DNA from 2 places in the Oceanobacter antarcticus genome. Region 2 is predicted to be linked to the other one. Evidence: predicted binding sites of a transcription regulator. Region 2 holds the regulator's gene; the other holds the start of a gene.
What was found. Region 2 encodes sigma-54, which starts transcription at its own class of promoters, with help from an activator protein. Its sites were predicted from a motif close to TGGCACNNNNNTTGCTNT; they were not measured.

Region 1 (5,700 bases), on a different contig from region 2:
AAATCCGGTGAGATAGAGGCAACACCGACGGAGGTATTCAGCAGGGTAGGCCACAGGGAACACAACATCACCGTGATCATGGAGTTGATAAACGACTTGGGTACGGTCGGATCATCAGAGACATACACAGCGCTGACAACCATGGTCACCAGTGGCAACCAGGCCAACGGCGATACCGGTTTGAATATCTGGATGATCGGGTTGAACGCGGCATTCAGTGTTGAGCTAAGACCGGTCAGAATGCCCAGTGGAATGGCGATAATCGATGCCAGAATAAAACCGGTCATGACGGTGATCAGGCTGGTTAGAATCTGATCGAAATAGGTGGCTTTACCTGTGTAATCACGAATTTTGGGTACGTAATCCGGGTCGTCCGCCATACGGGCTGCATTGCGTTCATCTTGGCGCTCATAAAAGGCCTCGGCTTTTTCGCGCTCTGCAAAATGTTCCGTGATCAGGCCTTTGCTTTGTTCGTAAACATCGGCCGGGCCAGGGAAATTACCCAGCGAGGTTTCGATATTGCTGGCCGCTCCGTGCCAGATCATCAAAAATACCAGGATACCTGCCAGCGGTACGCCAATGGCTTTGGCTATGATCTGGACATTCTGGCTTATGTTGTCGCCCTGTATGATTTTCACGATGGGCTCAAGCCACGGCAGGTTCGACAGTGCAATATTCATTTTTTATATCTCCGGGGTAGCGGGGTAGTTGCTGACTTTCGGGGAAACTTCCCCGCTATGTGTCGTGTGCCTGCCATCACTTGTGGCGTTGGCAGGCACACTGATCAGACCTATCTATGGATAGTTAGATAGTGTCGTCACCTTTCAGACCAATCTTGAATTTCTTCAAGTAGGCATTAGGTTCTTTGCCATCGTAGGTAATACCATCGATGAACTGGGTTTGTGGTGCCTTGAAGCCGTCTTCCTTGCCGAAGTCAGGGAAGTCAGCCGCTTTCAGTTTGCCTTCCTTGATCAGCTCTTTGGCAGCTGTGGCATAGATGTCAGGACGGTAGACTTTTTTGGCCACGTCCATATACCAGCTGTCTGGCTTCTCGTCGGCAATCTGACCCCAACGACGCATTTGGGTCAGGTACCAGATAGCATCGGAGTAGTACGGGTAGGTGGCGTTGTAACGGAAGAACACGTTGAAATCAGGCACGTCACGCTTGTCGCCTTTCTCGTATTCAAAGGTACCCGTCATGGAATTGGCGATAACGTCGTAATCGGCGCCGACATAGTCAGATTTGGAGAGAATTTTTACAGCTTCAGGACGGTTGGCGTTGTTATCTGCATCCAGCCAGGCTGCTGCACGGATCAGTGCCTTGACCACGGCTTTATGGGTAATCGGGTATTTTTCAGCCCATTGCTGGCTTACACCAAAGACTTTTTCAGGGTTGTTTTTCCAGATTTCGTAGTCGGTAATAACCGGTACACCGATACCTTTAAATACGGCTTGCTGGTTCCAGGGTTCGCCAACGCAGTAACCATAGATGGTGCCAGCTTCCATGGTGGATGGCATTTGTGGTGGCGGGGTGACAGAGAGCAGCGCATCGGCGTTGATTTTGCCGGAGGTATCGCCTTTGGCTGGTGCATAGTAGCCAGGGTGAATGCCGCCAGCCGCCAGCCAGTAACGCAGCTCATAGTTGTGTGTGGATACCGGGAATACCATACCCATGTTGAACGGCTTGCCTTCCGCCTTGTATTTATCAACGACCGGCTTCAGTGCATCTGCCTTGATCGGGTGAACTGGCTTACCATCGGCACCCATGGGCACGTAAGGCTTCATTTGCTTCCAGATGTCGTTGGAAACGGTAATGGCATTACCATTCAAATCCATGCTGAAAGCGGTGATGATGTCGGCCTTGGTACCAAAACCAATGGTGGCGCCGAGAGGCTGGCCTGCCAACATGTGTGCCCCGTCGAGCTGCCCATCAATCACGCGATCCAACAGTACTTTCCAGTTTGCTTGCGCTTCCAGAGTGACGTACAGACCTTCGTCTTCGAAGTAGCCTTTTTCATACGCAATGGCCAGGGGAGCCATATCCGTCAGCTTGATAAAGCCAAACTTGAGTTCTTCTTTTTCAGGGTACTCTTTCGCCAGCGCTGCAGGTGCACTAATTGTTACCAGACCAGTTGCCAGAATGGCGACGCTGGTCAGTAATTTCCGGCGCAGTTGGTTAATTCCTTGCATCATGCTTCCTCTCTCTGGAGCGGGTTTTTAAACAAAAAAAAGGCGCGACAACGATTAACGTTGTAGCGCCTTTGCTTGAATTCTGTGTTTTTAAATGAAGCCCGCCGTTGGGCTTATGTATGGACTGTTATTCAAACGCTGTGCCAAAAGTGTTTAATAAACCAGAAAAATGAACGAAACGGGCCAGAAAGCCCGAATGACGGGCATTGGGGTGGTTTAAAATCGATATCTTTTCCCTGGGTCGTGAGCGGCATGACGTCGTGACTGCACAATATGACAGCACAAATCTGGAACCCACCCCGGTTTGGGGCGTTTATTGACCGATGGCTACAGGGTCTGTTGTGGCTTTACGGAGGGGTGAGAGTGAGTGGATTACGAGGTGTCAGGGAAGCAAGGGTACTGATGGGATGTTACTGATGGGATGTTACTGATGGGGTGTCATACGGCCCAGGCAGCACCCGCATGCCAAACCAGTGGCATGCGGTTTTGTTTGGTCAATGACGATAGGTAAATGCTGTGGGTGCCATCACAACACCCTCTAGTTGCCATTCCTCGCTGTGGCCCAGCGACAGTTGGGTGCCGTCCGGCAGAGCGGGCAGTTGCAGTGCCTGGTGGTACAGATCGGTGCGGAAGCACTGGTTTACTACTTCTTCGCAGTCCAGCGCCGAGCTGACCCAGCCCCAGCGCTGCATCTGTTTCAGGAACCAGCCGCCATGTTCTTGCCATGGATAGTTGGCGAAAGAACGATGGAATACCAGCATATCCGGTTGTTGCTGTTCGGCTTCACCAGGTCGATAGACAAACTCGCCGACCAGCGCAGGCAGGGCTGCGGCAAGGGGGACATGAATGGTTTCAGCCAGTAATGTGCCTGCGGCGTTGCGATTCTCATCCAGCCAGACCGTCGCCTTGTCCAGTGCACGTACCAGCGCCAGAGTGGTATTGGGATGGGCGTTGGCCCACTCCTGAGTCAAGCCGAGTACCTTGTCTGGGGCACTGCGCCATAAGTCGGGGCCAGTCAGCAGGCATTCACCGACATTTTTCTGAATAGCCACTGAGTTCCAGGGCGCACCGGCACAAAATCCGTCGATGTGGGACAGCGACAGGTGATCTACCATCTGTGACGGTGGTAGAACGACCAGCGTGACGTCCTGATCCGGGTCAACACCTGAGGCTGCCAGCCAGTCACGCAGTAACAGATTATGAATGGAGTAAGGGTAAACGGTGGCAAACACCAGCGGTTGGTCGCCGCAAGAACGCCGTGTCTTGATAACCTGTTTTAATGCCTTGCCAGCAGCGACGGCGTCACCGGCTAGAACATACTCAGGAGAATTGGCGTCCAGTTGTTTACCTAACGATCGTGAGATGGTAAAGGCGTTGCCATTCAGGCCGAAGGCAAAGGGGGTCATCATGGCTTTTTTCAGGCCGCCAAGACCGAGATGGGTTGCCAACAGCATAGGGGCCAGCATCTGGGCACCATCGAGGTGACCGACCAGTACCTTGTCGCGAATATTGGCCCAGGATACTTCCTGTTGCAGCTCGACGTTAAGGCCCTCGGCCTCAAAATAGCCCTGGGTATCGGCAACCAGCAAGGGCAGGCTGTCGCTCAGAGGCATGTAGCCCAGTATCAGGTCGGATTTTTCCAGTTGGGTATCAGTGTCTGTCATAGTCAGGTTAACCGTTTAGCAAGTTCATCACCGAAATGATGTTTTTGGCGACATCGACCATACGTTGGCCACGATCCATAGCCATTTTGCGCATGGCGTGATACGCCTCTTCTTCCGACATGTTCTTTTGCTTCATCAACAAGGATTTGGCTTCGTCCAGCAAGCGTCGGTCAGCCAGCTGGTTTTTGGTTTTTTCCAGTTCACCACGTAATGCCTGAAACTCCCGGAAGCGGGCGACAGCGACATCCATGATCGACTTGACGCGGGCAGGATTGAGTCCGTCGACTACGTAGGCGCTGACACCCGCACGCACCGCTTTTTCAATGGTGGCGGGGTCGTCTTCATCGGAGAACATAATCACCGGTTTGGGGTTATGTTGGTTAAGCACGGTCATGTGCTCCAGCATGTCTCGGTCGGGGCTTTCGATGTCGATAATGATGACGTCTGGCTGGTGTTCCATCACTTTTTTCATCAGGCCTTGAGCACTGGCCAGACAGGCAACGACTTCGCAGCCGGCATCCGACAAGGCCTGCTGCAGGATCGCGGCACGAGGCGCCTGATCGTCGACAACCATGATTCGGGGTGTTGTGTTTTTCCCCGGTCTTTTTTGTGATTCACGGTGGGACATTATGTTGAGCTGTATCTCGGCAAGTTAGGAGTGCGATGGTAGCAGTTTTTGGCAGAATAGCAGCAGCGTATGGGAGCGACTGACCGTTGTCATGGACGCAGCTGCCAATGCCGGATTTATGTCATCTCCTTGCCGGTGCCGGGTTTTAAAACGGGATAGCAGGCAAGCTGGAGCCGGAATAAGGCATGTTTTCCCGCCTCACTGCCATGCTGGCCTCGTGTCGACAGGGTTAATGACGATATTATGGTCAATTTCCGACTATTTAACTGGGTTATTCTTCAGTCCTGGCCCGAATTTTGGGAGAATAGCCGCTCTTTGGCGTCCGCCAGTCCGTGTATACAAGAGCTTGAATTTTATGTCGCAGTCCAACCAGCAGCCGGTCACCACCGAGGTACCGCATCTGTTTTCGCATTTCCCCTATTGGGCCGAATGTTTCGGCACCGCACCGTTTTTACCAACGTCGCGAGAGGAAATGGATCAGCTGGGCTGGGACAGCTGCGACATTATTGTCGTGTGCGGCGATGCTTACGTGGATCATCCCAGCTTCGGTATGGCCGTCATTGGGCGCTTGCTGGAAAGCCAGGGTTTTCGTGTTGGTATGATATGTCAGCCGGACTGGAACAATCCGGACGACTTTACCCGACTGGGCAAGCCGAATTTCTACTTCGGCGTGTCGGCGGGCAATATGGACTCGCTGATCAATCGTTATACCGCCGACCTCAAGGTTCGCTCGGAAGATGCCTATACCCCCGGCGGTGAACCTGGCAAGCGCCCGGATCGGGCGGTGATTGTTTATTCCCAGAAAATACGTGAAGTTTACAAAGACGTCCCGATTGTTATTGGTGGTATCGAAGCCAGTTTACGCCGTATTGCCCAGTATGATTACTGGAGCGATCAGGTGCGGCGCTCGGTACTGATTGACTCCGGCGCTGACATTCTGCTTTACGGCAACGCCGAACGAGCGCTGGTGGAACTGACCCACAAGCTGGCCGAGGGCCGCGACATCAAGGATATTATCGACCTGCGCGGCACCGCGATTCTGCGTGATGCGCCACCGCAAGGCTGGACAGAAATCGACTCTACCCGTATTGACTGGCCGGGGAAGATCGACGTCATTGCCAACCCGTACGAAATGAAAGAAGCCAACAGTGAAAGCTGTGCCTCGGATCAGCAAGCCGCTGAAGCGGGTATTGAGGCCGGTGCGGACGCGGATGTCAT
Region 2 (5,700 bases):
CAGGAAACCGTAACCGCCAGCGGCTCCGACACGCCTGCCGATGGCACGGCTGAGTCGGAAGACAAACAGCGTATCCGGGTGATTATCCAGCCCCAGCCCGACACGGAAGCACAACCATGAAAACGCTCAGGGCGGAACATCTGGCCAAAAGCTACAGCGGCCGAGAGGTCGTTAAAGACGTATCCCTTGCCGTCAGCAGCGGGCAAATTGTTGGCCTGCTCGGCCCCAACGGAGCCGGCAAAACCACCTGCTTTTACATGATTGTCAACCTGGTACAGGCCGACAAGGGACGCGTCAAAATTGACGACGACGACATCAGTCACCTGCCCATGCATGGCCGCGCCCAGAAAGGCATTGGTTATCTGCCACAAGAAGCCTCGATCTTCCGCAAGCTCAGCGTCGAAGACAACATCATGGCCATTCTGGAAACCCGCACAGAACTGCAAAAACAACAACGCCAGCAACAGCTGGAACAACTGCTGGACGAATTTCACATCCAGCACATTCGCAGCAGCCTGGGGATGTCACTCTCCGGCGGTGAACGCCGCCGGGTAGAAATTGCCCGGGCACTGGCCGCCGAACCCTCATTTATTTTGCTCGATGAACCCTTTGCCGGTGTCGACCCGATTTCCGTATCCGACATTATGGCCATCATTCGCCAGCTCAAGGCGCGCGGCATTGGCGTACTGATTACCGATCACAACGTCCGCGAAACCCTCGCAATTTGTGAAAAAGCCTATATCGTAGGCGGTGGACACATTATTGCCGAAGGCAGCGCCGATGAAGTACTCGCCAACGAACAGGTTCGGGCCATCTACCTTGGTCAGGACTTCCGTCTTTGATTCTTACTGGCTTACAGGGCTATGATGCCCGGCGCTGTTTCATTTCGACACCATGAAAAGCATTCCCAGCCTCACAGGCTGGCGTATAATGCACAGACCATGCCGACAACCGATGAACTATAACGCTGTATGAAAGCATCGCTTCAGTTAAAAATGGGTCAGCAGCTGACCATGACCCCCCAGCTGCAACAGGCAATTCGACTGCTGCAATTGTCTACCCTTGATCTGCAACAGGAAATCCAGGAAGCCCTGGATTCCAATCCCATGCTGGAATTCGAAGAGTCCGAGCACGACGACTACACGGATGCTCAGCAAAACAACGGCGATCAGGAACGAGAAGCCGCCGTCACGGCGACAGCGACCGACACAGACGCCCAGGAACTGGGTGAACAGTGGTCGGACGACAAGATGCCGGATGACCTGCCGGTCGACAGCAATTGGGACGATACTTTCCAGACTACCGCTGGCGTTTCCTCCGGCTCAGGCTCTGTCGGCGACGACGACTTTGACTACGACTCCCGTCATGCCACCTCCGACGACCTGCAAGGGCATCTGGAATGGCAACTGAATCTGACTCCCATGAGTGATGTCGATCGCGAGATTGCCACCATGCTGATTGACGGTGTCGACGACGACGGCTACCTCCACACCACCATAGACGACGTACTGGGTTCCATGGATCCGGAATTTGGGGTTGAGGAAGACGAAGTCCAAGCCGTACTCAAACGTCTGCAACAGTTTGATCCGGCTGGTGTTTTTGCCCGCGACCTGCGCGAATGCCTGATCCTGCAGTTAAACCAGCTACCAGCCGACACTCCCTGGCTGGCAGAAGCCAAACTGGTGATCGGTGACTACATTGCCTTGCTGGGCAGTAAAGACTACCCCACGCTGATGCGCAAAACCCGGCTGAAAGAAGAAGACCTCAAAGCCGTCTTGCGTCTGGTTAAGGAGCTGAATCCCAAGCCAGGGGCCGGAATCAGCTCCGAACAGTCAGAATACGTTGTGCCCGACGTGATCGTGCGCAACATCCGCGATGAATGGCGCGTTGAACTGAACCCGGATATTGCCCCAAAACTGCGGGTAAACTCCGACTACGCCTCGCTGGTGCGCCGCTCGGACAGCAGTGCTGACAACGCCTTCCTCAAAGATCACCTGCAAGAAGCGCGCTGGTTTATCAAAAGCCTGCAAAGCCGCAACGAAACCCTGCTGAAAGTCGCCACCAAAATTGTCGAATATCAGCTCGACTTTTTTGAGCAGGGCGAAGAAGCTATGAAACCACTGGTACTGCATGATATTGCCGATGCCGTTGGTATGCACGAGTCGACCATTTCACGGGTAACGACACAAAAATTCATGCACACGCCGCGTGGTATTTTTGAGCTGAAGTATTTCTTCTCCAGCCATGTCAATACCGATGCTGGCGGCGAATGTTCATCAACCGCCATTCGCGCCATGATCAAGAAGCTGATTAGCGAAGAAAACCCGCGCAAGCCACTGAGTGACAACAAGATCGCCGTCGTCCTCGGAGATAAGGGAATTCAGGTTGCACGCCGCACGGTGGCCAAATATCGTGAGGCAATGATGATTCCGCCATCGAATGAGCGGAAACAGTTGATTTGATCGACCCCGTCGATCCTTGTTCGGTTTAAAGCGAGCCATAAGGAGCCGTTTATGAGCATCAATATCAGTGGACACCATGTCGAAGTTACCGCAGCCATGGAAGAATACGTCAAGGAAAAACTGGTTCGCCTTGAGCGACATGCCGAACCCATTACCTCCGGTCAGGTTACCCTGACCCTCGAAAAGGGACGCCAGCTGGCAGAAGCCTCACTCCACGTCAGTGGTGCCGATTTTCATGCGACGTCATCCCATGACGACATGTACGCTGCCATTGACTTGCTGGCCGACAAACTGGATCGGCAAGTGCTGAAACACAAAGAAAAACTGGTTGCCCGACAGCACGGACAAGGCTGACACATGAGCATAGCGATTGCCGATATTCTTGCGCCTGAACGTACTCGTACCGATGTCGCCATGACCAGCAAAAAAAAACTGCTGGAGTTTCTGGCAGAGCTGATTGCTGAAGAAGTGGATGGCAGCTCATCGGATGAGGTTTTTGAACGTCTGCTTGGGCGTGAGCGCCTTGGCAGTACCGGCATTGGCGAAGGTATCGCTATCCCCCACTGTCGATTACGACAATGTGAACAGGCCGTTGGGGTATTACTCCACCTGCGTGAGGCCATCGACTTTGATGCCATAGACCATCAACCGGTCGATCTTGTATTTGCCTTGCTGGTGCCTGAAGAAGCAACAGACGACCACCTGAAAATACTGGCAACCCTGGCAGAAAATTTCAGCCAGAGCCAATATCGCCACCTATTACGCAGTGCGAGCAGCGACCAGGAACTGTATCAACGGGCGCTGGCCGACAACTGACCTTGCCCAAAACACGGAGACAGCACATGCGTCTGGTTGTGATCAGTGGCCGTTCAGGCTCAGGTAAATCCAGCGCACTGGCGGTGCTTGAAGACCTCGGGTTTTATTGCATCGATAATCTACCGGTCGATTTACTGCCAGCACTCGCAGGCTTGCCCTACAGTGCGGAAAAACGCGCCAACGTTGCTGTCAGCGTTGACGTTCGTAACCTGCCCGATGCCATAGAGCAACTGACCCAGGTACTGACCCGCTTGCCGGAGCAGTATCGCCAGGTCGATATCGTTTTTCTTGATGCCACCGAAGAAGTCCTGTTACAACGCTTCAGTTCAACCCGGCGCAAGCACCCGCTCACCAATGACAATATCTCCCTGGCGGAAGCCATTGAGCGCGAAACCGAATTACTCGAACCCGTCGCCAACCTCGCGGATCTGACTCTGGATACGACACGCATGTCGGTACATGAGCTGCGGAGCCTGATCAAACTGCGAGTGGCCGAGAAAATCACTCCAGACATGGCTGTGCTGTTCCAGTCGTTCGGCTTCAAACAGGGCATTCCCCTGGATGCCGACTTCGTTTTCGATGTGCGCAACCTGCCCAATCCCTACTGGCAGCATGAATTGCGCCCGCTGACTGGGCAAGACCCGGCCATCATCGAGTTCTTGTCCGGCCAACAGGAAGTCACCGAACTATTTAATGATATTCAGGCGTACCTGTTGCGTTGGCTACCCCGTTTTGCTGAAAATAACCGCAGCTATTTAACCGTTGCGATTGGTTGCACTGGCGGCCAGCATCGTTCAGTGTATTTATCGGAACGGCTGGCAGAAGCCTTCAAGCAAGAATTTGGCAACGTTCAGGTACGTCACCGCGAGCTACGGTCGACTGCCAACGGCAGTCACTGATACTCACCCAAAACAATAACATCGTTCCGGGAGCCTGGATGGTCAGCACTCAAATAACCATCATCAACAAGCTTGGTTTACACGCACGGGCAGCAGCCAAACTGGTTTCAACTGCTGCCGCCTATGGTTCTACCGTCAAGATCGGCTATCCGAACCGCATGGTTGATGCCAAAAGCATCATGGCGGTGATGATGCTCGCCGCCAGCAAGGGCACTGATATTCAAATCGAAGCCGAGGGTAACGATGCCCAGCCAGCACTGGATGCGCTCTGCGAGCTGATCAACCGCCGCTTCGATGAAGGCGAATAAAATGTACTCACCCTGGTGTCGCCACTGCTTGCCAAGATTCGCTAACACATAAAAAGTTTCCTATAAAATCAAATCACTAGCGACATAAATGCGAGTAGTTTCAGCACTGCTCACATGGCAACACTCGACGATTCACGCTAGAATCATGCCATTCACTCCGTATCGGGGCTCCCATGGCAGAACTCAGCGAAAAGGCCAGATCCAAACTCCATAGCCTGAACGAAGCGCTCGAATCTGGTGCCATGACTCGGGTGCGCCGGATCATCAACTCCGGCCTCGCCCCTGTCGATGTTGCCCATCTGATCGAATCCTCTCCGCCCAAGGCCCGAAAAATTATCTGGGAACTGGTCGACAAGGAAATCGAAGGTGAAGTGCTGCAATATCTGGCGATCGATATCCAGAGCCAGTTCCTCAGCGACATGAGCGCCGAGGAAGTCGTTGATGCCACCGCAGATCTCGACAGCGATGATATTGCCGATATGCTCCAGCAACTTCCTGAGCAGGTTACCCAGGAAATTCTGAGCTCGATGGATCATCAGGATCGTGCTCGTGTTGAAGCCATTCTTGGCTACCCGGAGGACAGCGCCGGTGGTCTGATGAACACCGACACCATCACCATTCGCCCGGACATCACCCTTGATGTGGTGCTGCGTTATCTGCGCCGCCACCAATCGTTGCCAGACATGACGGATAACCTGTTGGTGGTAAACCGGCAAAACGAGTTTATTGGTGCCCTGCCAATCCGTAAATTGCTGGTGAGCGACCCGTTGCAGACCGTTCGTGAAGTCATGTCAACCGGCAGCACTGTGATCCAGGCAACCCAGCACGAAACCGAAGTCGCCAAACTGTTCGAGCGTCACGACTTGGTATCGGCACCGGTAGTGGATGCCAACGGCATGCTACTGGGCCGTATCACCATCGATGACGTGGTCGATGTTATCCGCGAAACGGCTGATCACTCACTGATGAGCATGGCGGGTTTGGACGAAGATGAAGATACCTTCGCACCAGCACTCAAAACGGCCCGACGACGGGCTGTCTGGCTCGGCATCAACTTGATTACCGCCTTTATCGCCTCGGCCGTGATTGGACTGTTTGATAAAACCATCGAGGCCGTGGTGGCATTGGCGGTATTAATGCCCATTGTTGCCAGCATGGGTGGCATTGCTGGCAGCCAGGTACTGACTCTGGTGATTCGAGGACAGGCGCTGGGTC

Region 1: the regulator sigma-54 is predicted to act here: its motif matches at 2,319-2,336, upstream of WG929_RS13075 (CmpA/NrtA family ABC transporter substrate-binding protein).

The regions. Positions count from the first base shown of each region.
Region 1 is NZ_JBBKTX010000015.1:86,645-92,344, reverse strand. Features, by position in the region: gene WG929_RS13080 (ABC transporter permease) at 1-680, opposite strand, end outside; gene WG929_RS13075 (CmpA/NrtA family ABC transporter substrate-binding protein) at 805-2,190, opposite strand; gene WG929_RS13070 (CmpA/NrtA family ABC transporter substrate-binding protein) at 2,685-3,854, opposite strand; gene WG929_RS13065 (ANTAR domain-containing response regulator) at 3,862-4,428, opposite strand; gene WG929_RS13060 (YgiQ family radical SAM protein) at 4,838-5,700, shown strand, end outside.
Region 2 is NZ_JBBKTX010000007.1:19,208-24,907, forward strand. Features, by position in the region: gene lptA (lipopolysaccharide transport periplasmic protein LptA) at 1-120, shown strand, start outside; gene lptB (LPS export ABC transporter ATP-binding protein) at 117-842, shown strand; gene WG929_RS07015 (RNA polymerase factor sigma-54) at 972-2,462, shown strand; gene hpf (ribosome hibernation-promoting factor, HPF/YfiA family) at 2,514-2,816, shown strand; gene ptsN (PTS IIA-like nitrogen regulatory protein PtsN) at 2,820-3,278, shown strand; gene rapZ (RNase adapter RapZ) at 3,305-4,177, shown strand; gene WG929_RS07035 (HPr family phosphocarrier protein) at 4,216-4,485, shown strand; gene mgtE (magnesium transporter) at 4,659-5,700, shown strand, end outside.